4 regions of the Desulfobaculum xiamenense genome follow, and region 2 is predicted to be linked to each of the others. Evidence: predicted binding sites of a transcription regulator. Region 2 holds the regulator's gene; each other region holds the start of a gene.
The links. Region 2 encodes sigma-54, which starts transcription at its own class of promoters, with help from an activator protein. Its sites were predicted from a motif close to CTGGCACGGNNNNTGCTT; they were not measured.
Positions count from the first base shown of each region.

Region 1 (7,543 bases), 610 kb from region 2:
CGCAGGTTGAGGGCGATGCGCCGCGCAAGATGCGTTCCCGAAAAGCTGGAACGCCCGGCCAGAATGCCCCGCTCCACGTCGGGCTGCCCTATGAAGGAGAATGAAGGAATGCGCCGGTCGGCAAGCCCACGCACCAGCCGGTCCCGCGCCTCGTCGGCAAGCCGCATGAGCGGCGTCAGATACACGGCCTGTACACCGTCGCCGAGTGCGGCGAGGGCGGCGTCCACGTCGTCGGTGACGGGAATCACACGCACGCGAATGCCGAGGAGCCGCTCGTAGCGGACGACGACGTCGTCGAAGGCTGTCAGCCCCGTTGCGTAAGCGGCATCCACCAGCACCGTCAGCGTATCGAACGGCGCAATGTCCTTGAAACTCGTCAGGTCGCGATTCACCCGCCCCGGAATGACGATGTAGGTCAGGTTGCGGCGCGTAGAGCGATTCATGTCGTACGGCAGACGAAGCGATTCCTCGTCGATGAACGGTCCGCCCACCACGGGCTTGCCGAGCCTGCGCTCACCAAACGTGGCGGCCTGCGTGGGCAGAATGCCGAGGCTGAAGACCACGTCCGTCTCGGGATCGGCAAGAGCCGCGTCGAGCGCGGCACCCGCCTGCCGGACATCCCAGTGCGCACTGAAGCTGTCCGGAGATTTCCAGACCACCTCCCACTCGTCCCCGGTCAACAGAGCGAATTCCTCGCGCACCCGCGTCAGCACCTCTTCCGCCAACGGCGACGCGCCATCGCGCACCACGCCGACAACCACCCGGTGCGGCGCGGCCAGCGCAACGGCCACATCAACGGCAGCCAGCCAAAGGCACGCCACCACGAGCCAGACGGCCACCCGCACAAAATTCCCCCCCGTCCGTCCAGGGATTCTCAATATGCCTTTCATGCCCGTTCCTCCGCGATACCACCGCATTCGACCATTTCAACAAAGGCCGGATCCACCGGCGGCAGCCCCAGCATGCGCAGGGCGGCGTCCGCCACCCCGCGCGCGGTGACCGCCACGCGCTGCGGCGTGAAAGTCTCCCAACCGGTACGCTTGAGCACCACACGCTGCCCGCGCACGAAGCCCATGCACATGCTCACCAGCGCATGCCCGCGCAGGGCGCGTTCCTCGTGTGACAGGACACCATTATGCGCCGCAGCGCACAGCTCGCTTCCCGCCTCGTACACGGGGCCGACGACCGAGGCGTAAAAGCGCTCCATGGTGTCCGAACCGCGCATCACCTCGCGCTGAAGGAAATCCACGGCCCAGAAGTTCCGGCTGTTGCCGAGCGACCACGCGAGAAAATCGTGGACGAAGCGCCACGTCACCCGCGCCAGCTCGTCGGCATCGCCACGCGCATCAGCCACTCCGGCGAGCGCGGTGGCCACCAGCGGCCGACCCGCGCGCTCCATGTTCTCGAATATGTCCTCCAGCACCGCGTGGTACAGGCCAGCCTTTCCGCCAAAGTGATACGCGATGGACGCAAGGTTCACCCCGCTGGCTGCGGCAATGTCCCTCGTGCTGACTCCATCGTATCCCTTGCGAGCGAAAAGCCGTCCGCCCTCATCCAGCAAAAGCTGACGCGTGGCCTCGCCGCGCGCCGTGGTTTTGTCGCGGGCCGTTCCCCTTCTTCCCGACATTCGCATCCGCTCCGTTTTCCGTTTCGAGCACGGCATATCCGCACTCAACCTTCCAGAATCTATGACTATCATCACTGTTAGTCAATCGTTTGATTAAATCTTGGAATATCATTTGGAGACGGGCATTCCGAGCCGCACGCCACCTTGCGCCGCCATTGCGCAGAAGTGATGCGCACCCGGATTGTCAACGGTATCGGCGCGATGTACACTCGCGCACAATGAGCACATCCCGCGACAACATCCTCATCATCGAAGACGATTCCGCATTCCGCGGCATGCTGGCCGAAGCCCTCGAAAGCCGGGGCTACGGCGTGTGCGCCGCAAGCTCGGCCGAGGATGGCATCAAACGCCTTGAAGACGAGCGCGTCGCCCTCATCCTCACGGACGTGAAGCTGCCGGGCATGTCCGGCGTCGAGGCACTGCCGCGCCTGCTCAAGGCCGGACGCGGGGCGGACATCATCGTCATGACCGCCTTCTCCAGCAAGGAGATGGCGCTGGAAGCCGTACGCCTCGGTGCCTACGACTTTTTTTCCAAGCCCTTCAGTCTGAAGGAACTGGAAATCGTCATCCGCCGCGCCTTCGAAAAGCGCCGTTTGCAGGACGAAGTGCACAGCCTGCGGGAATCCCTGCGCGGAGAAGGCCCATCGCGGCGCATCATCGGCGAAAGCCACGCCGTGGCCGAGGTCGTTTCGCGCATCGAACGCATCGCGCCCCTCGACTCCACCGTGCTCATCACCGGGGAATCCGGCACGGGCAAGGAACTCGCCGCGGAAACCATCCGCGCCCTGTCGTCGCGCGCGGCTGGCCCGTACATCAAGGTCAACTGCGCGGCCATTCCCGAGCACCTTTTCGAGAACGAACTCTTCGGGCACGAGCGCGGCGCGTTTACCGGCGCATCCACGGCGCAGGCGGGCAAATTCGAACTGGCGCGCGGCGGCACCATCCTCCTCGACGAAATCGGCGACATGCCGCTCTCCATCCAGCCCAAGCTCCTGCGTGCGGTGGAACTCAAGCAGGTAGAACGCCTCGGCGGTTCCCGCCCGCTCGACGTGGACGTGCGCATCATCGCCGCCACGAACCAGAACCTCGAAGACCGCATCCACGCCAAGGAATTCCGGCCGGACCTGTTCTACCGCCTCAACGTCGCCGCCATCCGCCTCCCGCCGCTTCGCGAACGTCTCGAGGACGTCCCACTGCTTGTCGAACACTTCATGCGTCGGCTGCGCGCGGAACTCGGCCTGCGCATCGACGGCGTGACCCCCTCGGCCATGGCCTTCATGTGCGATTACAGTTGGCCGGGCAATGTCCGCCAACTGGCCAACGTGCTCGAAGGCGCGGCCATTTCCGCCAGTTCCGGCACCATCGACGAGCGCGACATCCGTCAGGCCCTCGGCTCGGCTGCCGGAGAACCCGTCCGGGGCGCCGTGGACCTCAAGCAGGCCGTCGCCCAGTACGAACGGGGCCTCATCGTCAAGGCGCTGCGCCAGACCGGCGGCGTGCAGACCGAGGCAGCAGCGTTGCTCGGCCTCACCCCCAAGAATCTGTGGGCCAAGATCAAAAAGCATAACATTTCCGTGCGTTCCGACGGCTAACGCCCGACACGCTCTATTTTTTTTAGACTACTCAATCAAGCCAACACAAAACCGGAGCGCCCCGGAATCTCTGCGCCGCTCACGGCATTTTCGACTTTCCCGTCCTGCGCGAACGTTCCACCCTTCCCACCGCTCTAAAAATTATAGACCAGCAACCATCAAGAGATAATCCCCGCCCTGCCTGGGCTTTTCCAGTCATACCTCTATCTCCCGCCCACTCTGCGCTCTACATTCATTAGATTCTCCCCGTCCGCGTGCCTTGCCACAGCGGTCCATATCCGTGCGCGGAGGCTCCATCGTCATTTTTTTCTCCTTTCATCTCATCGTCTTACACATCTCATTTCACATCCTGCGCATGCGTGGCACAGGGCTTGCCTTAAGGGAAGCATCAGGTTGGACGCGACAGCGTCGCCGGAGGAAGAACTTTCATCCCACAGGCAAGGAGAAGCACCATGAACAGGCTCATGACCCTTATCCGCAACGAAGAAGGCGTTTCCGCCCTTGAGTACGGTCTCATCGCGGCCCTCATCGCGGCAGTCATCGTCACCGCCGTGACCACGCTCGGCACCAAGGTCAACAAGGCTTTCACGGACATCGCCGCCGCCATGCCGGGCTGATCCACAGGGCGTAAAACTTTTTGGAGGCCGCTTGAGGAAGCGGCGTAGCGGCAAGGCATCGGGCCCGAACAATCCCCTCTCTCCCCATGGGCCCCATGACCGCCAACCCCCAAAGGCGGAGCCGCGAACCGCAGCCGAAACCGTCCGTCCGGACCTCCCCCTCCAAATGGGTCCGGCGGCAGACCTCCGAAAACAAGGAATGCAACGCATAGTGCGTGGCTACATGTGGCGGAGCCGGAAGAGTCCCCCTCGATCCCGGACTCCGCCACATCTTCCTTCAAAAACAGGCAAAGGATCGTCGCCATGAATCCCACCATCCAGATCACGCTCACCGGAGTTCTGCTCGTTGCGGCATTCACGGATCTACGAAACCAGCGCATCCCCAACGCGCTGACCTTTCCGGCGATGATCGCGGCGCTCGCCTATCACGGCGCAACCCAGGGTCTGGACGGGCTACTCTTCAGCCTCGGTGGCCTGGCCCTCGGTTTCGGCGTGATGCTCGTGCCCTACCTTTTCGGCGTGATGGGCGCGGGCGACGTCAAGCTCATGGCCGCTGCCGGGGCGTTTCTCGGCGCGGGCGCAACCGTGAGCGCCTTTCTCGCAACCAGCATCATCGGCGGAATCTATGCCGTGGGCGTGCTGCTCGCCAATCGCAAGGCCTTCGCGCAGGTCATGCGCTCCATCTGGAGCGCATTCATGCTCTACCTCGCCACCCGGCGCTTCGAATACGCGCCGCCGCCCGAATCCGCACGGCTGCCCAAGCTCTGCTACGGCGTGGCCATCGCGCTCGGCACCATCCTGTCCATGATTCTCGCCGCCGATGCAAACGGTCTCGCCATCTGGCGAACCTGAGGCGGAGGCACCATGAGCCGCACCACCATTCTCCAGCTTACCCTCGCGCTGATCCTGTCCCTCGTGGCCGGGGCACTCATCTTTCTGTGGATGAGCGGCCAATCCGCGCGGCAGGCCAAGGCCTCGAAGCAGGATACCGTCCTGCTTGCCGTGGCCGCCACAGAGCTTCGCAAGGGCGAACGCATAACCGCGCAGAAGCTGCGCATGGCCGAATTCCTGATAACCAGCATCCCCGGCGGAGCCTTCACGGACATCGCCAAGACCGAAGGCCGCGTTCTGCTCACCGACCTCGCAGAAGGCGAAACGATCACCGAATCGCGCCTTTTGTCGGCGGAAATCCAAAGCGGCGGCGTAAGCACGCTCATCGCCCCCGGCAAGCGCGCCGTGGGTGTGAAGGGCAACAAGGTGCTTGGGCTGGCGGGCTTCGTTCGCCCCGGCAACCGCGTGGATGTGCTGGTCACCATCGACGACAACAGCGGCAACAGGGAAAAGGCCGTGACCAAGCTCGTTTTGGAGAACATCCACGTGCTGGCCACTGGCACGCAACTGGAACAAGGCGGCCCGGACGACGAAACGTCGGAAGTGGACACCTACACGCTGGAGCTGGACCCGGCCGAGGCGGAGCGCCTCGCGCTGGCGGCCACGCGCGGCACGCTGCACTTCGCCCTGCGCAATCCCGCCGATCAGGAAACCGTACGCACCAGCGGCACGGACATCCCCCGCACACTGGCCGCACTGAAGCCCAAGACGAAGACGCCTACCGGGCGCCCGATGCGGCACTCACGAGTCGAAGTCATACACGGCAATGAAAGAACAACACTGAGGTTCCAATGAAATCCATCCTTCGCATGATAGCGGCTACGGTCCTGCTCACGGCTCTCGCCATCCTCGCCTCCGGACGGGCCTTCCCGATCTTTGCGCCGGGAACGCCCGTGGACGCGGACCTTGCCATCGACGGGACCATCGTCCCCGAGCAACTCGCGCAAGCGCCCCAATCCGCCGCTGTGCACCTGCAACCGGTCAACCGGATCGAAGTGCAGATCGTTAGCGGCATCTAATGCCATGAAGTGAGGTTCTCATCATGACCACCGCAATCCGACGCATCGCAACGGCACTGGCCCTCATGGCGGCACTGGCTACCGCTCCCGCTCTGGCGGGTACACAGGGCGGTGCCCTCGCGCCCGGCACGGTGGACATCGCCGCCGGGCAGTCCCTCGTCGTGGATACCCCGGCCAAGGTCAGCCGCGTATCCATCGCCTCCCCGGAGATCGCGGAGGTCATGGTCCTCTCGCCGCGCCAGCTCTATCTGACGGGCAAGGCCCCCGGCGCGACCACCCTCACCCTGTGGGCCGACGGCGGCGCGGTGATGCACATCTTCACCATCAGCGTCACGCCGGACCTCTCGCGCCTCAAGGAGATGCTCCACCGCGTGCTGCCCGACGAGCGCGACATTCAGGTCATGGCCGCGCACGACTCCATCACCCTCTCCGGCTCCGTCTCCAGTTCCGCCAACCTGTCCACGGCGCTCGACATCGCGCGGGTCTTCGCCACCGATCCCAAGAAGGTGACGAATCTGCTGCATGTCGGCGGAGTGCATCAGGTGATGCTGGAGGTGAAGGTGGCGGAGATGTCGCGCACGGTGATGAACAAACTCGGCATCGACCTCAGCTACGCCATGAACGGCGACTTCTTCTACACCATGCTGAACGACCTGTGGGCGCTGGACAACGAGAACGGTCCGCTGCCCATCGCTGGCCCGGCCGCCGTGCAAAACGGCGCGCTGGACCTCGGCAACATGCGCATCAATCCCTCGCGCAACGGACTGTTCCGCTTCCATCGCGGTCAGGCGACCTTCACCGGCTTCCTGCAGGCGCTCAAGCAGAACGGACTGGTCAAGATTCTCGCGGAGCCGACGCTCATCTGCCGTAGCGGCGAGGAGGCCAGCTTCCTCGCGGGCGGCGAGATCCCCATCCCCGTCCCGCAGGCCCTCGGCAACATCTCCATCGAGTACAAGCCCTACGGCGTGGGGCTGCACTTCACGCCCACCGTGCTCTCGCAGGGGCGCATCAGCCTCGACGTGAAGCCCGAGGTCTCGGAGCTGGACTACCAGAACGCCATTCAGGTGCAGGGCTTCAGCGTCCCGGCCATCACCTCGCGCCGCGCGGCCACCGTGGTGGAACTGGGCGACGGCCAGAGCTTCGCCATCGCCGGACTGCTTCAGGACACCGTGCGCGAGGGCGTGGACAAGTACCCCGCACTCGGCGACGTGCCCGTCCTCGGCATGCTCTTCAGTTCCAAGCAGTTCCAGAAGGCCGAAAGCGAGCTGGTCATCATCGTCACCCCGCATCTGGCAAAGCCCGTGGACATGGCCCGCCAGACCCTACCCACGGACCACTTCACCGAACCCGACGAATTCGAATTTCTCGTGATGGGCAAGCTCGAAGGCGAGAGAAACGCATCCCCCGCCGCACCGGCCATCCCGGTCCGCCCGGCCCGCGCCGGAAGCGACGGACCCGAGGCTGGCATGGAAGGCGACTTCGGGCACATCCTGCCCCTGCACTAGGAGAGACACCATGACACGCCTCATGATCACCCTGACCATCCTGCTTGCGACCATCGCCGTCGCGGGCTGCGAAACGACAGGCAGCCATCCGGGCCACGGCGTGGCATACCGCCAGCAGCTCATGGGCCAACAGGTCACGCCGGGCTACGCCCCGGCAACCCCCGTCACCGGGCTGGACGGCAGGCAGGCCGAACGCACCGTGAACGGGTACCGCACGCCCAAGAGCGCCGCGTCCGGCCAAAAGGTGACCCTCTCCCTCGGCACCGTGTCCGGCAACGACAAGTAGCGGAGG
Region 1 covers NZ_JAATJA010000001.1:990,307-997,849, forward strand. Annotated here, with positions in the region: gene GGQ74_RS04480 (TolC family protein) at 1-890, opposite strand, end outside; gene GGQ74_RS04485 (CerR family C-terminal domain-containing protein) at 887-1,627, opposite strand; gene GGQ74_RS04490 (sigma-54-dependent transcriptional regulator) at 1,846-3,219, shown strand; gene GGQ74_RS04495 (Flp family type IVb pilin) at 3,672-3,836, shown strand; gene GGQ74_RS04500 (A24 family peptidase) at 4,140-4,688, shown strand; gene cpaB (Flp pilus assembly protein CpaB) at 4,701-5,522, shown strand; gene GGQ74_RS04510 (hypothetical protein) at 5,519-5,746, shown strand; gene GGQ74_RS04515 (type II and III secretion system protein family protein) at 5,770-7,251, shown strand; gene GGQ74_RS04520 (hypothetical protein) at 7,262-7,537, shown strand.
Region 1: the regulator sigma-54 is predicted to act here: its motif matches at 3,579-3,596, upstream of GGQ74_RS04495 (Flp family type IVb pilin).

Region 2 (7,543 bases):
ATAAGCACGCCCGCACCGGTGTCGGTCCGCTGGACGGCCTCTCGAAGATTCTTGAGAATCTCGTCCATCTCCTGGGCGACGTCCACACCGATGGCCTCACAGGCCTTCTGCGGGCCGAGGATAACCTCGGCAGCCTTAAGCAGATGGGTGCCGTAATCGGTATGCGTGACGATAATGACGCCGACGTTCTTTGTCTTCTTGTCCGTGTTCATGTTCCTGCTGGGAGTGTGTGCGGGACCGGACGGCCCGGTTCTGCGGTGCTCTAATCCAAATCGAGATGCCTGTGTTCCAGAAAGACTGCATAGTCCGACTCGCGCAAGGAGTCAAAGACAGCCTCAGCCACGGCCACGGAGCGATGCCGCCCGCCGGTGCAGCCGATGGCCACAGTCAGCCGATAGCGGCCCTCCCGCGCGTAGCACGGCAGGACATAATGCAGGAATTCCAATTGCTTTTCCAGATATTCCCGCCCCGCTGGCGAGCCAAGGACGAAATCGGCCACGGCCTTGTCGCGCCCCGTAAATGGCCGAAGCGCCTTCTCGAAGTACGGATTCGGCAGAAACCGCAGATCGAAAACGAGGTCCGCATCCGTGGGAACGCCGTGCTTGAACCCGAAGGTGACGAGATAGACATGCAGGCCGTAGCGCTTGTCCTGCAGAAAATTCCACTTTTCTTGCAAGGTGCGGCGCAGGTCATGGATGGAATAGTCGGAGGTGTCGACCACGATCTCCGCAACATCACGCACGGGAAACAGAAGCGCCCGCTCTTCCACAAGCGCCCGATCAAGGCCGATGCCCTGCTCCAGCGGATGGGGACGGCGCGTCGCCGCGTAACGCCTGCGCAGAACCTCTTCCGAGGCTTCCACGAAGACCACTCGCGGTTCGACGCCGCTATTGCGCATGGTGGCAAGCGCCCCGGTCCATTTCTCGCGAAAGTCGGAGTGGCGGACATCGAGGCCCAGCGTGAGACCACGGTGATAGACCTCGCGCTGGCGCTGGAAAAGGTCCACGAGTTCGGGGATGAGATTCGGCGGCAATCCATCCACCGTAACGAATCCGAGGTCCTCGAAAACCTTAAGAGCCGTCGATTTCCCCGCACCGGACAGGCCGGAGAGGATGATCACCGGGAAGCTGTTTTCCGCTCCGGATGCATCACGGCCCAACATGGCTCACGCTCCCTCAAGTAGCTTGGCCAATCCCTCGCGCCCCTCGGCACAAAGGAAGGCCTTGCGAAATGCGTCATCCTTGAGCATACGCGAAATGTGGGCGAGGATGCGCAGATGCATTCCGGCCACCTTCTCTGGCGCGAGCACGAGGAAGAAGATGTGGCAGGGGCGGAAATCCAGCGCATCGAATTCCACACCCTCGGCGGAGCGCCCGACCACGAGGACGATGTCCTCCAGCGCGTCGAGCTTGCCGTGGGGGATGGCGATGCCCTCGCCGATGCCGGTGGTGCCGAGCGCCTCGCGCTCCAAGAGCACCTTGTGCGCGGCCTCCACATCGATTTCCGGCCGCCTTTCAGCCACGGCTGCCACAAGTTCGGCCAGGACCCGAGATTTGGTCCTGGCCGAAAGTTCAGGCAAAATCAGTTCGTTATCCAGGAAATCACCCAGCTTCATTCGTACATCCCGGGATCAATGAGACCATAGTCTCCCGTCTTGCGGCGGTAGATCACGTTGACCCGCTCGGTTTCGGCGTTGAGGAAAACGAGAAATTCGTAATTGAGGGTATCGAGCTGCATGGCAGCCTCGTCCACCAGCATGGGCTTGGGCTTGTAGGTCTGCGCCTCGACAATGGTCGCCTCGCGTCCGGCTTCGCCTTCTTCGAAGCTGATGACTTCGTCGCGGACGGTGCCACGGGAACGACGACGGTCCTTGCCCTTTTCGCGGAGCTTGCGGACCTGCGACGTCATCTTGTCGTACACGAGGTCGATGGAGGAGTACATGTCCTCGGACTCCTCCACGGCGGACATGTTCATGTTGTCACCGGAAAGCGTGACCTCGGCGATATGGCGGAACTTCTCCACCCCGAGATTTATCTTCAGCTCCGTATTGCCGGTGTTGGCATACTTGATCAGCTTTTCGAAGCGCTTTTGCGCGTACTTCCTCAGATGATCCGACGGTTCGAAATTCTTGAACGTCAAGCTGATGTTCATCGACGATCCTCCTTGTGATGCTGTTGGATCGATATCACTCCGTAATTTGGAGTGTACGTGCATTCAGCCCGAAAATAAAGAGTTCCGTCACGCCACCTCTAGAAAATCTCCTTGCGTTTCGAAGAGGAGAGTATGCCGAGCGCGCCGCGATACTTGGCAACGGTTCTTCTGGCAATGTTGACCTGAAGCCGTTCCTTCAGAATTTCCGCGATGCGCTCGTCCGACAGTGGATGGTGGGGGTCCTCCTCACCTATCAGGCTCTTGATCTGCGCCTTGACGCTCTCGGAGCCGACCTGACTTCCGTCGTCCAGCCCAAGGGCGCTGTTGAAGAAGAACTTCAGTTCGAACAGGCCGTGCGGCGTCGCCACATACTTGCTGGTGGTGATGCGGCTGATGGTGGATTCGTGCATCTCGATGTCGTCGGCCACATCCTTGAGAATGAGCGGCCGAAGACTGGTCACGCCGTTCTCGAAGAAGCCGCGCTGGAAGCGCACGATGCTCTCCATGACCTTATAGAGCGTGCGCTGACGCTGATAGAGGCTCTTCATCAGCCACTGTGCGGAGCGCAACCGCTCGTGGACGTAGTCCTTTTCCGGTGCGCCGCGGCCGCTCTTGAGGGAATCGAGATAGAAATCGTTGAGCGTGAGGCGAGGAAGACCGTCCTCGTTGAGCACGATGATGAAATCGTCCTCGTACTTGTAGACGTAGACGTCCGGGCTCACGTACTGCGGCTCGCTGCTGCCGTAGGCGGCACCGGGCATTGGATCGAGGGATTGGATGAGATCGAGATACTCGCGAAGTTCCTCCATCGAGATGCGGAACTTGCGGGCAAGCGGCTTATAGCGCTTGGTTTCGAGATCTTCGAGGTGCTCGCTGACGAGTTCGATGAGGATGGGGTCCTCGTAGCCGTAGGACTCGATCTGGACGAGCAGACACTCGCGCGGGTCACGCGCGGCAACGCCGACTGGATCGAAATTCTGAATGCGACGCAGCACCACCTCGACCTCTTCGGAAGTACACCCGGCGTCGGCGGCAATTTCCTCGGCGGTAGCCTGCAAATAGCCCTGCGAGCCGATGTTGCCGATGATGACCTCGCCGATGTCCATCTGGCGGGGCGTCATGTCCGACAGCCGGAGCTGCCACTCAAGGTGGCCCTCCAGCGAGGGCTTGGACGACAGCCGGGCCTCGAAGGACATCCCCTCCTCGGGGATTTCGGCCTCGCGGGCGGCGGAATTGCGGGATGTGCTCGAAAACTCGCCGAGGTAATTTTCCCAGTCCGCGCCCTGAACGGCGTCGTTCTCGCGAACGCCCTCGTCCATGACCTCGGCCGTCTGCGCAGCCTCTACGGCGCGGGCATTTTCCTCGGCCTCGGCCTTCTCCTGAGCCTGTTCGGGAACGGCCTCCTCGAGAAGCGGGTTTTCGAGGAGTTCCTGCTGGACCATATCAACCAGTTCAAACCGGGAAAGCTGCAGCAGTTTGATGGCCTGCTGCAACTGCGGGGTCATGACCAGTTGCTGGGAAAGCTTGAGCTGTTGTCTGAGTTCGAGTGCCATCGGGGCTGTTCGTCTTCTTGCGAAATGTTGGCGGTTGGGATTCCGGCGAACGGGGCACGGTCAAACATGTGTCTGAACCAACGAAAATGCCCGTCGCTCAAGGTGAAATCCATGCGGCATGAGAATGTTTTCTCAACCGCATTTGCAACATGCCACATCCGGAACAAGCTTGCAACCGAGGATGGCAAGGATTTTGAATATCGAAATTGATATAGTGATTTCGGGATGTTAGAGACTGAAGCTCTCTCCCAGATACACCCGGCGGGCCTTCGGATCGGCACAAATTTCATCCGGAGTGCCACTCAGGATGATTCGTCCCTCGTAGACGAGATAGGCTCTGTCGCAGATTCTCAACGTCTCTCGAACGTTGTGATCGGAAATGAGTACTCCGATACCTTTTTCACGAAGTCCGCTCACGATGCCCTGAATATCATCCACGGCGATGGGGTCGATGCCCGCGAAGGGCTCGTCGAGCAGCATGAACTTGGGATTGAGGATGAGGGCACGGGCGATCTCCAGCCGACGGCGCTCGCCGCCCGAAAGATGCATGGCCTTCTGGTCCGAAAGTCGGGTGATGCCCAGTTCGTCCAGAAGCTGATCCGCCCTCGCCTGCTGGGTTGCGCGGTCGAGACCGCTCTGCTCCAGCACGATCTCCAGATTCTGCCGCACGGTGAGCTTCTTGAACACCGAGCTTTCCTGCGGGAGGTAGCTCATGCCCAGCCGCGCCCGCTCGTGCAGGGGCAGCATGGTGATCTCCTCGTCGTCCAGCCGGACTGAGCCGCCTGTCGGCTTCACGATGCCCGCCAGCATGTAGAACGTGGTGGTCTTGCCCGCGCCGTTGGGGCCGAGCAGGCCGACCACTTCGCCCTGCGCGACGTTGACGCCGATGTCGTGCACGACCTTTCGCTGGCCGTACACCTTGCACAGATCGGAAGCGGAAATGACGGACATGCTACTTTCCCGCCTCGGCACCGGGGGTGAAGAATATGGCTTCCACGGGCTTGTCGCCGCCCTCGACCTCGCTGCGGTTGTCCTTGAGCCACAGGCGGATGACCTTACCGGAGATGCTGTTGTCGCCATCGGCGAGGCGCGGGTCTCCGCTGAGGGTCAAAAGGCCCTTGGCGGCATCGTACACGGCCTTGGCGCACTGGCCCTTCTTGCCCTCGCGCTCAAGGCGCACATTGCCGGTGGCCTCGATACGGGAGATGGTGCCCGGCTGCCCCTGCTTCGCGGAGGCGTCGAGGCGCACGGTCATAACGTCCGCCCATATCTTCATGTCGGGGCGCACCACCAACACGTCGCCACGGAAGACGACGGTCCGGCCGTCCTGATCGTAGACGGTCTTCTGAGAGGTGATCTTCGTCGGAACGGACGTGGACTGCGCGACCGCAAGAGGTGCGGTCATAAGCGTGGCGGCGATGGCGAACGCGGCGATACGGGGGAAGGTCTTCACGGCTTGTCCTCCATGGTCGGCTCCGCATGGCCCGTCAGTTCGGCCCGGACGCCGCCGGTGGCTGTAATCACATTGGTATCGAGATCGAAAACGACTTCCGGCGCGTCGAGAGCAAGCCCTCCGCGCACGATGCGGACGTCCTCGCGCAGGTGGATGGATCGCTTCTGCTCGCTGTATTCGAGGCGTCCGGCGTGCACTGTGGTGTCACCGGAGACGATGACCACGTCGGGCCAGAGCTGGGCGTTGCCGCTGCTCTGATCCACGGTTCCGCTCGCGGACGTGACCGTCACGGAATCATGGTCGGCGCGCTCCCACTCGATGCGCGGGGAACGGACGCTGACCACGCCGTCCTCCTGCTGATATTCGGCACCCTCGGCCTTGAGCGTCCAGCGCGAACCGTCGCCGGAACTGCGCGTCAACTCCACCCCCTGCATGGACATGTCCACCGGGGGTGCGGTGATGACGTCGTCGCCGTCCGGCCCGCCGCTGCCGATCCACACGAGATACGCCGCGCCCAAAATGGCAATCAACGAAACCGTGATGACAAGGACGAGACGCGAACGGTTCATCGGATTTTCCATTCCTCCCAGAGGATGCCCAGCTTGTCCTGCGCTTCGAGGATGAAGCGGATGCACTCGCGTACGGCACCATGTCCGCCGGGAACGGTGGACACCCACGCGGCCATGTCGCGAATCTCGGGCTGGGCGTTACACACGGCCATGGGCAGACCAACGCTGCGCAAAGGCCCGGCGTCAACCCAGTCGTCGCCAAGATAGGCGACCTGCGACATCTGCACGCCATGGGCGTCGCAAATCTGTTGCAGCAGGGGAATCTTGGCCGTGTGTCCAGCGTGGTAGTCCTTGATGCCGAGTTCGCGCACGCGCTTCTCCACAGCCTTGGACTTCAGTCCGGTGATGACGGCCACGACGAGACCGGCGGCCTGGGCGAGCTTGATGCCCAGCCCATCCTGCACGTTGAAGCGCTTGGAGACATCTCCCGCCGCGTCGTAGTACAGCCCGCCATCGGTGAGCACACCGTCCACGTCGAGCACGAGCACCCGCACCTGACGAGCTGCGGCAATGGCGGCTTCGCTAGCACTCATGGCCGACATTCCACAGGGCGACGAGATCGCGCAGCAGCGCGTCGAGCCGATCGAGGGGCCAGGAGTTGGGACCGTCGCACAGAGCCTTGTCCGGATCAGGATGCGTTTCGAGGAACACGCCGTTGGCACCGGCGGCAACGGCCGCACGAGCCAGCACGGGCACGAACTCGCGCTGCCCGCCAGAACATCCACCCTGCCCGCCCGGCAACTGCACGGAATGCGTGGCGTCGAACACCACGGGGCAGCCGAACCCGGCCATGATGGACAAAGCGCGGAAATCCACGACGAGATTGTTGTATCCGAAGGATGCGCCGCGCTCGGTGAGCCATATCTTGCCGTTGCCGGTGGAGCGAATCTTCTCCACCGCGTGGCGCATGTCCCACGGAGCGAGGAACTGACCCTTCTTCACGCTGATGATCCGCCCGGTCTCGCCCGCGGCGACCAGAAGGTCGGTCTGCCGGCAGAGGAAGGCGGGAATCTGGATGACGTCCGCCACTTCGGCCACAACGGCGGCCTGCTCGGGGGCGTGAATGTCGGTGATGACGGGAAGGCCGGTGGCCTCCTTGACGCGGGCCAGCATTCGGAGTCCCTCCTCCATGCCGGGGCCACGGAAGCTGGTCACCGAGGTGCGGTTGGCCTTGTCGAAGGAACTCTTGAAGACGGCCGTCAGCCCAAGCGCACGGGCGGCCTCGGCCACCCGCTCGCCGGTACGCAGTGCGATATCGAGACTTTCGAGGGCGCACGGGCCCGCTATGACAAACGGACCCGTGCAGGAAAGCTCGTAGAGTTCAGTGGAATTCATTCCCTACTTGCCCTTCCTCTGCTCCTTGGCGGCCTTGATGAAGTCCCGGAACAGGGGATGGGGCCGCATGGGGTTGGACTGGAATTCGGGATGGAACTGGCAGCCGAGGAACCACGGATGGTCCTTGACCTCGACGATTTCCATCAGCTCGCCATCCGGAGAGGTGCCGGAGAACACGAGACCCTTCTCGCGCAGGCGCTCGATGTAGGCGTTGTTGAACTCATAGCGGTGGCGGTGACGCTCGCTGATGTTCTCCTCGCCGTAGGCGCGGCTGGCATTGGTGTCCGGCACGATCTTGCAGGGGTACGCGCCAAGGCGCATGGTGCCGCCCTTGTTGCTGGACTCGTCGCGGCGCTCCACGCGGCCGGTCTGGAAGTCGTACCACTCCTTCATCAGGTAAATGACCGGATCGGGAGTGTTCTGATCGAATTCCTCGGAGTTGGCGGCCTCAAAGCCAGCGACGTTGCGGGCGAACTCGATCA
Region 2 covers NZ_JAATJA010000001.1:384,574-392,116, reverse strand. Annotated here, with positions in the region: gene GGQ74_RS01795 (PTS sugar transporter subunit IIA) at 1-212, opposite strand, end outside; gene rapZ (RNase adapter RapZ) at 263-1,162, opposite strand; gene GGQ74_RS01785 (PTS sugar transporter subunit IIA) at 1,166-1,615, opposite strand; gene hpf (ribosome hibernation-promoting factor, HPF/YfiA family) at 1,612-2,151, opposite strand; gene rpoN (RNA polymerase factor sigma-54) at 2,250-3,704, opposite strand; gene lptB (LPS export ABC transporter ATP-binding protein) at 3,933-4,655, opposite strand; gene GGQ74_RS01765 (LptA/OstA family protein) at 4,657-5,157, opposite strand; gene lptC (LPS export ABC transporter periplasmic protein LptC) at 5,154-5,726, opposite strand; gene GGQ74_RS01755 (KdsC family phosphatase) at 5,723-6,259, opposite strand; gene kdsA (3-deoxy-8-phosphooctulonate synthase) at 6,249-7,061, opposite strand; gene GGQ74_RS01745 (CTP synthase) at 7,065-7,543, opposite strand, start outside.

Region 3 (7,543 bases), on a different contig from region 2:
AATGGCAAGGCCAAGGCCCGTCCCCTCGCGGCGGGATGTGAAAAACGGTTCCAGCGCGTGCCTGCGCTCCTCCTCGCCCATGCCGTGCCCGTTGTCGCGCACGGCCACGCACACCGCGCCCTGCTCCTCGAAGGTCGCCACCTCCACCCGGCCCGGCTCCTCGCCGTCCGCGGAGCGGTCGATGGCGTTCAGGCTATTGATGACGAGGTTGAGCAGCGCCTGCTTGAGCATGTCCGGATCGGCATGCACGACCACGTCGGAGAGGTCGCTGCCGAAGACGGCGCCCTTGAGCTCGAAGTCTCGGGCCAGCAAGTTGCCGATGTCGGCGGTGAGGATGGGCATGTCCACCTCCCGGCGCTCCGGTATGCGCGGACGCGACAGGAACAGCAGGTCCGAGACGACCTTGTTCAGGCGGTCGGCCTCGCGGACCATGGTCTCGGCGTACTGCTCCTCGGGACTCTTGCCCTTGAGCTTGTCCGCAAAGAACTGGGCGAAGCCGCGCAGCGCAGAGAGCGGATTGCGAATCTCGTGGGCAAGACCTGCGGCGAGGCGGCCGATGGCCGCAAGCTGCCGCACCTCGGCGAGGTCGTCCTCAAGGGCCTTGATCTCGGTGCGGTCCCGCACAAGCACGAGGCGGTCGCCCGGTTCGCCCTCATCCTTCTCCGAGGCGGGGATGGGCAGGCACAGCACTTCGAGGCTGCGCCCGGCATAATCGTACTGAATCCACGTCCGTGCGCTGCCGCACCTGTCGCGCGCGGGGATGTCGCTCCCCGTGGCGCTGCGCAGGGGCAGGTCCGCCCAGTGGCGGCCCACGATGCGCGGATGTCCCTCGTCTTGAAGGATGATCTCCGCCGCCGGATTGGTGGACAGGATCATGCCGTCCGCATCGAGGGTGACGAGACCTTCGGGCATGGTGTCGAGCAGGCGGGAATGGAAGCGCTCCAGCCGGTGCAGCCTGCGGCCCTGATCACGCCGCCGCATGTAGGCCAGCGCGAGGCCCCACAGGAACAGCGCCACCAGCAGCACGTACAGGGTCTGGTACATGGCCGTGGAACGAAATTTTGCGAACTGCTTGAGGTGGCGGGTGGCGTCGAGCCCCACAACGAGGTAGGGAATCCCGGCCCCGCCGGGGGCGCACTCGAAACCGGAATCCTGCTCGCACAGCATGCCGAGCGTGCGCCGCGATTGCAGGGCGGCCACGAAGATGTTGCTGCGGTTGCTGGAGTACAGCGCCTGCCACTCGCCGGTGGCATGCAGGGCGTCCCAGCCCTGCTCGGGAATTTCGGGATACACGAGGCCCTGCTCGGACACGGTGAGAATGAGCGTGCCGTTCTGGGCATAAAGGGACAGGAATTCCACCTCGCTCTGCTCGACGAGGTCGGAGAGCATCTCGACGACCTGCTGGCGCGACGTTCCCGGTCCGATAGGATGCCCAGGACCGCCCATCGGCCCCATAGGCCGACCGCGACGGCCCATGCCGCGCATCTCGCGCATGAGGCTCGTCTCGATGCCACGCAGGATAACCCGCGAGGACAGGAACATGTGCTCGTTTATGGTCTCGCGCTGCTGGCGGAGGTTGTGCCACGTGACATAGCTGATGCCGAGGCCCAGCACCACGAGGGCGAGGGCGGCAATGAGGAGGGGATTCGAGTCTTTGCTGCTTCTGAGTCCGAATTCCATCGGCTGTCCCGAAAAAACGGTTCCGGGGGACCGGCTCCGAGCCGGCCCCCGGAAACACTATGAGGAGGGGCTTGTCGTACTTTTAGCGATGAGGATCGCTTGAATCCGAGAGTCTAGTTGTCGCTTTGGCCGTAGCAGTTGCCGCCGCCGAAGCCGGGGCAGTCACCGCCGCGTCCGCCACCGGGGCAGCCTGCGCCGCCCATCATGCCCATTCCGCGGCCCATGGGGTAGCGGATGCCGGTCTCATCGGCTATCTTCTGGCGAAATTCCACGCGCTTCTTGAAGAAGTCCGAATGCAGGGCATTGAGTTCGGCGATGACGGTGTCGATGCGCTTCTGATCCTTTTCGCCGTTGGCGAGCAGGGCTTCCAGCTCGGCATTCTTGGCGTACATCTGCTGCCGCAGGGGCTGGGTATCCGCGAAGAACTTCTGGGAGAGGGCATCGGCCTTCTCCTGCTGCTCCTGCGTCAGGGCGTGGTAGCCCTGCCCGCAGTATCCGCGTCCCATGCCCTGACCGCGATGCGGTCCGGCGTAGGCCATTGCGGAGAGGGCAAGAACCGCGACGGCTACGAAGACGGCGATGGTGGTGTTTTTCCTGGTCATGACTTTGCTCCTTGGGATGAGGGGGCTTTGTTCGCTTTCACCCTCGGTTAAGCAGGAGGCGTGCCAAACTCGAAAAACATTGAATCACGCCGTATTGTCGGATTTGTGCATTTTCCGACCGCCCGACTTGTGCAAATGGCATCACACCACGAAGCCCCATTTTGTGCAACATGATTCACATGTGCAAATCTGGCCCCGCCTTGTGCAACTCCCATCACCCTAGACGCGCTCGGTGCGGATGAATTGCACAAGCACAAGGGACACGCAGGCCAGCCCAGCACCGCCGAGGAACACCCATGACGGATGGACCATCCACAGCATGCCGCCGCAGAAGGGAATGACCACCGCCGCAATATGGTTGATGGTGAACCCGGCGGCCATGCTCGGCGCGATGTCGCGAGGGTCCGCGATCTTCTGAAAGTAGGTGCGTATGGCTATGGCGAAGTTGAAGAAGAGGTGGTCGAGGATGTAGAGCACGGCCACCAGCGCCCGGCTCTCCACGAAGGCGTAGGCCGTGAAGATGAGCACGAGGCTCGCGTATTCGAGGGTCAGCACCCGGCGCTCGCCGAAGCGGTTGATGGCCCGGCCGATGCGCGGCGAGGCGAACCAGTTGATGAGGTTGTTGACCACGAACAGCGCCGTGATCTCGCGCACGGAGTAGTCGAACTTCTGCACGAGCAGGAACACGGAAAAGGCCACGAAGACCTGCCGCCTCGCCCCGGCGAAGAAGGTCAGCAGATAGAACAGCCAGTAGCGCGAGCGCAGCACCATGCCCTTGCGCTGGGGCACGGCGTCCTGCGTATCGGGGCGAAAACGCAGGCAGCACAGGCCCGCAACGGCGACCACCGCGCCAAGCAGCGCGAACAGCCACTCGTAATCGAGCACTCCGGCCAGCAAAAACAGGGTGCCGCCCACGGCGAGGTTGGCCAGCGAGGTCAGCCCGCGCAGTCTACCCACCACCAGCGGCGCGGTGGAGAGATCGAAATGCTGGAGCGTCAGGGACTGGTTGAGCGTCTCGTAGTAGTGGAAGCCGAAGGACATGATCAACGTAGTCAGCGCCAGCCCCCACGTGGACGGAAACAGGCCCGTAATCGACACGCCGATGCCCACCACGGCCACGGAGAGCGCCGCGAGGCGATGCTCGCTCACCACCAGCAGCAGATAGACCACAAGCACGGCGAGAAAACCCGGAACCTCACGCACGGACTGGATAAGCCCCATGCCGAGGCCATCCACCCCGGCCACCTCCACGGCGAAGTTGTTGACCAGCGTCCGCCAGCCCTGCAGGCCCACCGCCGCAGCAACGGTCAGCACCATGAGGAATATGTACATCCGCCGCGTCGAATCATTCGTCTGCACTGCTCACCCTCCCGGCATGCCCCACCATGCGAAACCGCACGACGCGACGGCATGCCGCTTTTTTTCCGATGCATATTCCCAACGTTTCCCGCGCATTGCACATAAAAACGTCATGAATTGAATTTTTCTTTCAAAATACCCCTAAAGGGAAAAGGCATAAAAGCCGATCATACAATCGGCAAAAAGGCGTAGTGTACCCATCGCGTGTTCCATCTGGACCGGACGCCGCAGGAGAGCGGGAAAATGGCCAAGATCATCGACATCACGCCGCATTCGCGAGACATCACACCCGTGCTGATGCTCATCACCTCGCACAGGATGGACTGCTTCGTCCTGTGCCTGAAGTGCCTTGAGCTGTACACGGACCTGACGCGCTTCAAGAAAATCTACATCCTCGCCAACGCCGTCAGCGACGAGCACGCCCTGCTCATCAAGGCCTTCCAGAAGCGCCACCCCGGCGTCATCGACGTGCACACCTCGCCGCGAAGCATCGTTCCGGCCATGGTCGCCATGGAAAACTTCATCATGGCCCGCCACTTCGACGACGTCATCGTCAAGCTGCACGAGGACGTGTTCGTCACCCCGCGCTGGCTGGAGCGGCTCATCTCCGCCTACAAGACGCACCGCAGGCACCCGACAGTGGCGCTCGCCTCGGCCCTCGCGCCTGTCAGCCGCACTGGGCGGCAGGTCATGGACCGCGTGCTACGCGCCCACTACCGTCGCGAGCGCTCGCGCATGCCCGCCACGCCCGTGGAGTCCAACGCGGTCTACCACCGCTTCATGTGGGAACGCGTGCTTTTTGACGATCTCGAAGGCAAGTTCCTCGAACTGGAGATGACCAAGTACTCCTACGTGCCCTACGTGAGCACGGAATGCATCATCTTCGACCATCGCCTCTCCGAGCTGATCCTGCCCATGCCCCTGCGCCCGGTGGAGGGCGTCTCCCGCGTGGACGAATTCCACATCAACGCCGCGCTTCGCGCAAACCATCTTCAGGCGGCGGTGGTCACCGACGCCATCGTCCACCACTTCAGCCACCACGGGCCCGAGGAGTACCTGCGCAGGCACATCAGCATGGACGACGTCTGGTGGCATATGACGTTCCTCGACGAAAACCCCGCCCACAAGGACCGCAACCCATTCGCTCCCTCGCTGCCCGGCGCGGGCCGCCTCTCGGCGCGAAAGCGCATGCGCGGACGGGAACTGCGAATTCCAAGCTGATCGCGATAACCGGAGACGGCCGAGCGACCACACCGGGAACGAGTGATGCGACGACTTCCCGGTCCGCCCGACCCCCGACACAAAAGCCCCCGCACGTTGCGGGGGCTTTTTCATGCCTGCGCCACCGTCATCAGGCCGAAGCGCCAGCCACACCACCCGAGGGCGCGATGCCGACGGTCCCAAGCACATCGTCGAGCATGTGCGCAGCCTTCTCGATCTGATCCATCATCCGGTGCACGTGGGTCATGAAATCCAGATGCGCCACCATGTCGGGAATGGGCAGTTCTCCACCCGCTCCGGCATCCAGCAGCGCCTGCTTGAAATCCTGATAGGCGGTCTCGAATTCCTCGGCCAACTGCCCCAGCCGCGCCGCCTCATAGCGGTCGTCGGACGGATCGGCGGCCAGCGTCGCAGAGGCCGCGCGCTTAAGGACGGCGTCGCGCAGTTCGCTCACCACACCGGCGGGCAAAGGCTCCAGCTCTGCCAGCACATCCATGGCATCCTGCGCATGCTCGCCAGCCCGCGAATAGTAGCGGGCCACACGCAGGATGTCCGGCACGATCTCCGCCGCGTTCTGCGACAGGCCGACCTTGGACACCCGCGTGGCGTACTCCGCCACCACGGAATGCAACTTGGAAAGCACCGCCTTCACGCTGTGCACCTCGCGGCAGGCCCCACCGCTGCACGTGAGCGCCACATGCACCAGCCGCCGCGCAATGCTGCCCACACGGCAGGTCTCGCGGGTCAGCGCGCCAACAGCCACGGCGGGCGTGGCCAGCACGTTGCGGTCAAGGTAGCGCGGCACGCTCTCGTCCTCCATGGGCGTGCGGAATCGGCGCTCCAGAAAGCGCACCAGCATCCCCGTCACGGGCCACATCACAAGAATGCCGAGGACGTTGAACACGGTGTGGAACATGGCCAGCACCATGGTCGGACTGCCCCCGTGCCCCAGCGAGTCGCGCATGCCGACCAGCGTGGCCACCAGAATGGGCAACAGCGCCACGGCCACCGCGCCGGTGATGAGATTGAAGGCGACGTGTAGCGCGGCCACCCGCCGCGCGGCGGGCGTCGCGCCGATGGACGCGAGCACCGCAGTGCTGGTGGTGCCGACATTGGCCCCCACCACCGCAGCGGCCGCCTGATCGAGGGGAATCATGCCGCCGGACACGGCCGTGAGCACAAGGGTCATGGTCGCCCCGGAGGACTGCATGACGCAGGTCAGCGCGAAGCCCAGCGCAACGAAGACAATGTCGCCGCCAATTCCCGACGGCGCGATGTCGGTGAGGCGAATGGCACCGCCGATGTCGCCGAAGGCACCCTGCAGGAATTCGATGCCGAGGAAAAAGAGACCGAATCCGGCCAGCGCCTCGCCCATGGCCGCGCGGCGCGAGGCGCGCCCGGCGATCCACAGCGCGGACCCGGCGGCGATCATGGGCAGCGCGAAGGACTGGATGTCCACCTTGAAGCCGAGCCACGCCACGATCCACGCCGTGGTGGTGGAGCCGACATTGCTGCCGTAGACCACCCACACCGTATGCGCGAGGCTCATGATGCCCGCGTTGACGAAGCCTATGGCCATCACGGTGACGGCGGATGACGACTGCACGGCAGTGGTCATGCCGAAGCCGGACACAAGCCCTCGCAGCGGGGTTTTGGTGGAAGCGGAAAGGATGCGGCGCAGCATGCCACCCGCCGCGAGGCGCAAGCCATCGGTCATGAGCTTCATGCCGAGCAGAAGCAGACCGAGGCCTCCGGCCAGTTGGACGACACTAGAACTCTGCATGCGTTCTCCCTTATGCTCGATGGGTATGAGGGGGGACGTGCCGAAAGTATACGTCAGGCGGGGGAAAAGAAAAACGCGAATGCGCCGCTACCAGGAATAGGGCGACACGGCCTCGGTCCGGGGCGGCTCACAGGTTCCGTCCTCGAAGACTCTGGCCCGGCACTTCTCGCACACCCAGTGCGACCGGCTGACGAAACGCTCCTTCAGGCAGGAATGAAAACGCTGGTAGGTATGTTCGCCACAGTTCGGGCAGTGGCGCTTGACGAGAATACTCATGACGGCCAAGGGATATACGCCCTCCACCTGCCTGGGTAAAGTCCGAACGTCCCGCATTTGTGCGATTTTCACCTTCCATTGCGATGTCCGTGCCCGAAAGCGCCCCCCCACAGTTGCCCCGGCACGGCAAAGCGGATACATATGTTGTATGAATCCAGAACCGCGACGCGCATTACGTCCGCCAAGGCGCACGGCACACCCACGTCCCGAACGCGAACATCCGAGCCGAACATGAACGACGAGACCCCCACAGTTTTGTGCATCGACGACGAGGATATGATTCGCCAGAGCATCGGCGACTACCTCGAAGACAGCGGGTACCGGGTGCTTCAGGCCAACAACGGCCGTACCGGACTCGAGGTCTTCCGCGCCGACCCGCCGGACATCATCCTCGTCGACCTGCGCATGCCCGAGATGGACGGGCTGGAAGTGCTCTCCCATGTCACCAAGGAGGCGCCGGAGGTTCCCATTCTCGTCGTATCGGGCACGGGCGTGCTGGAGGACTCCATCGAGGCGCTCAGGCGCGGCGCATGGGACTATGTGACCAAGCCCATCGAGGACATGGCCGTCCTGGCCCACTCCATGGACAAGGCGCTAGAACGCGCCCGCCTGCGCAGGGAGA
Region 3 covers NZ_JAATJA010000002.1:557,692-565,234, reverse strand. Annotated here, with positions in the region: gene GGQ74_RS10415 (two-component system sensor histidine kinase NtrB) at 1-1,680, opposite strand, end outside; gene GGQ74_RS10410 (periplasmic heavy metal sensor) at 1,794-2,282, opposite strand; gene GGQ74_RS10405 (MFS transporter) at 2,502-3,641, opposite strand; gene GGQ74_RS10400 (glycosyltransferase family 2 protein) at 3,885-4,862, shown strand; gene GGQ74_RS10395 (Na/Pi cotransporter family protein) at 4,993-6,645, opposite strand; gene GGQ74_RS10390 (hypothetical protein) at 6,733-6,930, opposite strand; gene GGQ74_RS10385 (response regulator) at 7,153-7,543, shown strand, end outside.
Region 3: the regulator sigma-54 is predicted to act here: its motif matches at 2,332-2,349, upstream of GGQ74_RS10410 (periplasmic heavy metal sensor).

Region 4 (7,543 bases), on a different contig from region 2:
GCGCGCCGAACACCTTTCCGTCCAGATCGTAAAGCGGCGTGGCTACCACGGAAAACACGCGCTTCTCGCCCTTGTGGGTCACGAAATCAATCTCCTGCGTCACCTGCCGCTTCTCGCGGATGGCCTTTGCCAGCACCGTGGTGCGCGACGCGTCGCCAAAGGCGAAGTCCGCTGTGGTCCGCCCAAGGTAGTCGTCCGAGGAGCCCTCGCGGCCCACGGCCTCGACCATGGCGGCATTGAGGAAGGTCAGCCGCTCTTCGGCGTCGGCCACGGCACACGGCATGGCAATGCCGCCAAGCACCCCCTGCGCGAAGGCCAGCTTGGACTTCAATTCGCCGGTCATGGTCGCGATATGGCGGGCCAGATCGGCTATCTCGTAACGGAATTCACCGCTGAGTTCAGCCTTCAGATCGCCCGAGGCCACGGCCTCCGCAAACGCGCCCACACGCCCGAGCGGCGTGATGACCCTGCGTCGGAACAACAGCATAACCAGAACCGCGAGCACGAAAACGGCCACGGCGCCGATGCCGAGGAGCACGTTACGCACCTGCGTGGCCCCGGCCGCCAGATCGCGCTCCGTGGCGGTAAGAACAACAATCCACCCGGTGCCGGGGTGATGACTGAATACCGCCACCTTGCCTTCGCCTTCATATTCATAAAACAGCGTGCCGGTCTGCCGCTCACGGATTGTGGTCTCAAAATCCTCAAGCGGAGCATCAAGAAGAATAATTTTTGAATCAGGATGCGCAATCACGCGCATGTTTTGGTCATACATGTAGGCGTAGCCGCTGGTGCCGATGGTCACAGGGGTGACGACCTTCTGCGTGAACTTCTCCCAGTCCACGCTTGCCACCACGCCGCCAACCAACTCGCCACCGCGCGACACGGGGGCGGCGATACAGAAGGTCAAATGCTTTGAAACCGGCGAACGAACGAGATTCCTATCGATGAACGCGGCGTCGCCGTTAGCGATGCCCTGCACAAAAGAGAATCCGCTCACGTCCATGCCACGCAGGTCCGAACCGTTGGCGTTGAGGCCCGAGACGACTTTTCCGTTCATATTAAACATGAACACGGCCTCGAATGCCTTGTTGTTGCGTATCATATTCTGCAACTGCTGGTCGATGCCGAACGAGGAGTTACGCACCAACGCGTTCTGAACTGCGCTCTGCATGGCCAGTCCGGTGACGACATCGCTGCCCTTGTCGATGAAATCGTCCAGCTGGGTGACGATGGAACCCGTCAACGTCGCCATGAACTCAGTGTTGGTGTCCACCTCAAGCTGATACACGGCCCGGTTGGCATAGAAGACGATCGCGGCGACCGACGTGATGATGACCAGCACGACGGTCAGCATGAAGCCCGTTGCCATACTCCTGAATCTCACGGTTTCCTCCCTTGGCCACCGCGTTCGGCAGCCGAAACACGCTTCGCCGCCACCAGTCGGTGGCAGCCCCTATCGATCACGGCGCACCCGTCTCGCGCGGTCAGACCCCCGTCCCCAAACGGTAGTCGCACAGGCCGCGCACAGGCTCACCCGTTCGATTGCGACGGAACAACCCGCCCGGCCGCCATCATGACAGCCCTCTTCATACGTCCCCGCCCTTCGGCATACAGGCGTTTTCCCCCGCCCGCGGGACATCGTCCCGGCTGCATCGTCCCCTCGAAGATGCAACACCACACCGACTCGAGCCCTATCGCGACATCCAATCTCATACACCACACGGCGCATGCTCTCCCAGGACGTCGAATACGTAGTGAGCACTCACCCCTTTATGCGTTTAGTCTGCCACAGAGGCGCACTCACTTTCTTCACGCAAAGCACACTGTCATCCACCACAATGAACACCAATGGATGACAATGCAAACTTTTCGATCCATCTATCACAAAAAGGGAACCAGTTTGAGAATATCAGGTTGTGCATTCATCATGCCGAAAACTGCAGACTAGGCGCGTTCCACGCCCACACGCACACACCGTCTGCACGAAGTGAGGCCTAACATGATGAAATAAAAGCGGATAACAAAAAAGGCACCATCGTTGCTTCATGGTTGCGCATGACGCAAGACACGATCATCGCCATCTGCGGAACACGTCAGGACCTCGACGCACCCGTCGAGCCGGTGCTCGGCCGTGCGAACTTCTTTCACATCGCGAACCTGCGCACCGGTGAAACGCAGGCGCTTCCTAATCCCTACAAGGATATGCGGGAGGGATGCGGCGTGCTGTGCGCACAGTTCCTCGCCGAACGAGGCGTTCACGCCGTGCTGACAGGCAATTGCGGCCCTCGTGCCGCACGCGCCCTGCGCGAGGCCGGGCTCTCCATCTCCTACCCCCACACGGGCAGCGTCAGAGAAGCCATGGAATCGTTCCGCTTAAAGCGGACATCCTCTCCACAAAACCCGGAAGCGCAACCCCGCATTCCCGACTGACCACGCGTGCCATTCGGACCAACCGGTCCATCCTCCACATGACGGCAGGGGGGCAAAAGCCCCCCTGTCGCAATGCACTTCCCTACTTCTCATTCCTGTGTGCCAATTCCATCTCGACTCCGATGGAATTGAGCGTCATTCGTATATCCCACAGGAAAAAGGCCATCGACAGCACCAGGCAGACTATGGCCGCGAAGAACAACCCCTGCACGAGATTCTCCAGATGCAACGCCATGACGTGAATGCCGAACAGGCACAGCATGACGAGGCTGACCAGAAACACGCTGGCCAGCGCAAGGGAGATGGACGCCCGCAGCACACGGCAGCGGTTATAGAGAATGGCGATCTGCCTGCGCATGCCCGGAACATCCGCCTCGGACGCCGTACGCAGGCGGTCCAGCAGCAGGTGGATGCGGTCGATGGGACGACCGATGCGGTTGGTCATAGACAGAATGAGCAGGCCCACGCCGGAAATGAGCACGCAGGGGCTGATGCACGCCTGCAGGATGCTCGTGAGCACTTCTATGGTCATGTTGCGACTCCTTGGGGGATTGTTGCCGCCCTCTGACCCGGAGGGCGCATTGGCTCGTTACTCCCGCCGCGCATGGTGCGTCAACGCACGCCGCCACACCCAATGTCTTTCCACGGCGCGACTTCTTCAACGAATTTCGGCCGCTGGCAGTGCTTTTGGCATTTTACACCCGGCAGGCACCTTTTCTCCACATTTTCCAAAAGCCAACAGGAAAGCCGCCTCGAACCGACAGGCACTCCTTCGTAATGACACCTAATGACGGCACGCTCCCGTGGCGCGCAAAAAAGGGGGGACACCTTCCGGTGTCCCCCCTTCGATTCGCTCCGTGATGAGGAGGCTACTTGCACATGGCCTTGCGCAGACACAGGGCGGCGCCGCCCCAGGTGATGCCGAGACCGATGATCATCATGATGGTTGCTTCGATGGACATATTGTTACCTCCTCAGGGAATTGTCGGTGATGGAAACGAAATCGGCCGGGCTTCTTCTGGCCTGAAGCATGAAGCCGACAACGACGGTGGCGACGAACACGACCCAGCCGAGGGTCACGATGCTCACCAGCGAGTAGCCGCCGTACAGGGTGCTCAGATCGCCCCAGAGATTGGTGACGAACAGGAAGGCCAGCATGGGCACGGTGACGAAGCGCAGGCACACGGACCACACGGTGCCGACGTAGAACTCGGAGTTGCGGTTCACGTGGTCGCGCACGACATCAAGGTTACACAGCCAAGCCACGAAGAATATCTCCACGAGGGCCGCACCCATAATGCCGAAGTTGTTGATGAAGTGGTCGACGATGTCGAGAATCAGCAGGCCTGCGCCGGTGCAGAAGGCCAGCGAGACGACAAGGCCCACGCCGCAGATGATGTTGGTGGCCTTGGCGCGGCTCCACTCCATCTTGTCCATGAAGGCAGAGATGCAGGCTTCCACGATGGAAATGTGGGAGCTGACGCCGGCCATGGTCAGGGACAGGAAGAACAGCGTGCCGAACAGCGCGGGCATGGGCATGAGATTGATAGCGGTAGGAATGGTGATGAAGGCCAGGCCCACGCCGCCGGAAACCACTTCGTTGACGCCCACGCCCTGCTTGGCGGCCATGTAGCCGAGCACGGAGAAGATCATGACGCCCGCGGCCATGGAGAAGCCGCAGTTGATGAACACAGTCATGCAGGCGTTGTTATTGATGTCGGCCTTCTTGGGCAGGTAGCTCGAGTAGGCGATCATGATGGCGAAGCCGATGGACAGAGTGAAGAAGATCTGTCCGTACGCGGCGACCCACACCTTGTAGTTGGAAAGGGCGCTGAAGTCGGGCTTGAAGAGCCAGTTGAGGCCTTCCTGCGCGCCGGGCAGCGACACCACGCGCGCGATCATGACGAGCAGCAGCACGAACAGGGTGGGCATGAGAACCTTGCCTGCGCGCTCAATGCCGGTCTTGACGCCGGAGACGCAAGCCGCCCAGGTGATGCCCCAGCCGATGAGCATGGCGATGAGGATCGTATTCTGGATGCCGCCCAGATCGAAGGGCGAGCCGGTCAGACCGAGGAAGCTGCCGAAGAAGAAGTCCTTGGGCGCTTCACCCCAGGCCTGGGTCACGGCGAAGCCGGTGTAGGCGATGGACCAGCCGATGATGGCTATGTAGTACACGGAGATGACGAAGGCCACCAGCACCTGCATCCAGCCCAGCCACTCCCACTTGGGATTGATGGCCGCGAAGGTCTTGGGCGCGCTGCCACGGAATTTGTGGCCGAGGCCGAACTCAAGAATCATGAACGGAATGCCAGCGGTGAGCATGGCGAAGATGTAGGGAATCAGGAATGCGCCGCCGCCATTCTCATAGGCCATGTACGGGAAGCGCCAGATGTTACCGAGACCGATGGCCGAGCCGACGGCCGCGAGGATGAAACCGATCCTCGAACCCCACTGTTCACGTTCGTTCATTACACACCTTCCCTAATACGTGTTGATACCTCGATCGCCCGGACCCACTGCGCGGCGGTGTTCCGCCGTCGCAACCCCTTGGGGTCCGCGCGATCTCCCTTTGCACCGCCGGGGCGCGGTGCCGGTTTTCGATTCAAAAACGCTGTTCTCACAGGCGTTTTCGCAATCGAAACCGCAGGCCAGCAACCCCGGAAAAGTCAAGGAACTGTGATTACCGCTGTTCCGCTACAAAGTCCAGAGACAAATGACCATTGCAGCGGTACTTTTTGCGAAAACCATACAGGACAGGCGCATAATACGTCCAATCTGTGTTGATACAGACGCAAATTGCGCCCAACAGCGCTGCCATGGACAATGACAGACCGCCCCTTTCCATCCGCTACACAACGCGCATCGTTTGTAGTAGAAAAGGAGCTGCAAACAGCTCGCAACCACCTGGAGAATTGAAAATAAATGCCCGCCGACGACAGACATCTTTCCGAAACGAAAACGCTCCACCTCCTCGTGGCGATCCCGATCTGCCGGGATAATCTCCCCATGGCGCTGGCCTCGGCGCTGTCCATCGTGGACGCCGGAGGCCCGCCGCCCCTGTTCCATGGCACGGACACCGCCATCCTGCGGCTGGCCGAACGCATCATGCCTCTCGCCCCGCGCCCCGTGGAGGCAGAGAGTCCCGCCGAGCTGCGCTCGGCAGCCGGACACGGTGGCCCTATCCTCGCCGTGCGCCCCGGAGCCATGTTCCTCGCCACTCCCGAGGCCGTTGCCGAGGCCTTCGCCTCCCACCCCTCGCACGAGGCGAACCCTGCGCAGCATCTGCCGCTGGCCCTTCATCCGGCGGACGGTTCCCCGGCGCGTGTCCTCGCTCCGGCGGCCCCCATCCTCGCCCCCCCGCGCGACATGGGGAACGCCACCCTCGTGGCGGACCTCACCGGGGCATGCACGGTCATGACCCACATCCTCGTGGCCGAACAAGACGCGTCCATTCCCGTGTCCCTGCGCACGTTGACCCGCGCGCATCTGCCCTTCGCGCGACTGGTGGAACGCGCACAGCGCGCCATCCATCAAGCAGATCCGGATTTCCACGGCGTTCCCTTCCCACCGGAATGGCTCTGCGCCGACCACACGTTCCTCGTATCGGACCGCCACCCCATGCCCCTGCTCCGCCTGCCGCAGCAACCCCTGCGCCTCGACCCGCAATGGCTGGCCTACGTTCCAGACAGCGCCTCGCGCGGCCACCTGCCCGCACGTAGCGACGGCGGAATTCTCGTCCTCGACGAGGAGGGCGCTCCAGTCCCCCGCCGCGCAGACGCATCCGACGCTGCGCGAGGACTCCTCGCCGAGGGCAATGCGGCGCAAGCCCTTGCCCTGCTCGACGAAACCCTGCGCGGAAATCGACATGATCGCCGCGCCCTGCTGCTGCTTGCACAACTCCTCGAATCGCTCGGTGAAGATGAACAGCTCGCGCGGATACTGACCTACCACCTCGACTCCCGCCCTGACGATGCCGATGCGCTGGGCATGCTCAACGCAACCCGCCGCCGGGGCATGGATCGCCTGCTGGCCCGCTGCGAAATCGACAATACGGGCTACCTTCCCCGCCCCTTCCGCGTGTCGGTCATCGTATCCACCTATGCCTCGCAGGCCTTCATGGCCGAATGCCTCGCCGACCTCGAGGCCCAGAGCATCGCCGCGCAGACGGAAATCATCGTCGTCGATGCGGCATCGCCCGAAGACGAACGTTCCGTGGTCGCCCAATTCCAGAAACGGCACAACAACATCCGCTACATTCGCACCCCGGAGCGCATCGGCATCTATCCGGCGTGGAATCTGGCCATTCACGTCAGCACCGGCACATACATCACACCCTTCAGCACCAACGACCGCCTCGCGCCGGACGCCCATGAGCGTCTCGCCGCCACCCTCGATGCCCGGCCGGACAGCCTGCTCGCCTTTGGCGACACACTGCTCACGGACGAGCCACACCAAAGCTTCGCCAACCACAGCCCGAGTGTCCGCCACGGTGGGGCGTGGCGCTGGCCTGACTACAGCTTCGAGTACAATCTCGTCTCGTGCACAGTGGGTCCACATCCCATGTGGCGACGCCAAACCCACGCCAGTCACGGCTTTTTCGACGAGCGCTTCCCCGCCCTTGGCGATCAGGAATTCTTTCTGCGCGTCGGGCGCAGTTCCCGGCACGTCCACATCCCCCACTTCACCGGACTGGCATGGCTCTCGGACTCGGCCCTCTCCGACGAAAGCCACACCCAGCAGGAGCTTCTGCGCATCCGCCACCGCTACCAGTGCATTCACGCACGAGACATGGTAGAACTCAGCGTGCTCAACACATACGTCGACGACCTCCTTCATCTGGCACGGAAGCGGGGCATCCCCGCAGCGGCGGCCCTCTTCGCCCGCCACGCCCAACGCCTGGCCGACAGCCCCCTGGTGGACGACCTGCGCCAACTCCTCCAACCGAAGGAGCCCCGGGAGTCCCATGGCTGCCCCCCCCGCTAGCCCCTTCGCCAGCATTCAGGCCGAACCGACCTCCCGCTGCACCCTGCGCTGTGCCACCTGCCTGCGCGGAAACTTCCCGGAACAGTGGGTCGACGCGGACATGCCGCCCCGCGTTCTCGACGCCCTC
Region 4 covers NZ_JAATJA010000004.1:134,235-141,777, reverse strand. Annotated here, with positions in the region: gene GGQ74_RS14660 (methyl-accepting chemotaxis protein) at 1-1,387, opposite strand, end outside; gene GGQ74_RS14655 (NifB/NifX family molybdenum-iron cluster-binding protein) at 2,059-2,433, shown strand; gene GGQ74_RS14650 (DUF2721 domain-containing protein) at 2,516-2,965, opposite strand; gene GGQ74_RS14645 (MetS family NSS transporter small subunit) at 3,303-3,395, opposite strand; gene GGQ74_RS14640 (sodium-dependent transporter) at 3,400-4,902, opposite strand; gene GGQ74_RS14635 (glycosyltransferase) at 5,356-7,416, shown strand; gene GGQ74_RS14630 (radical SAM protein) at 7,397-7,543, shown strand, end outside.
Region 4: the regulator sigma-54 is predicted to act here: its motif matches at 2,030-2,047, upstream of GGQ74_RS14655 (NifB/NifX family molybdenum-iron cluster-binding protein).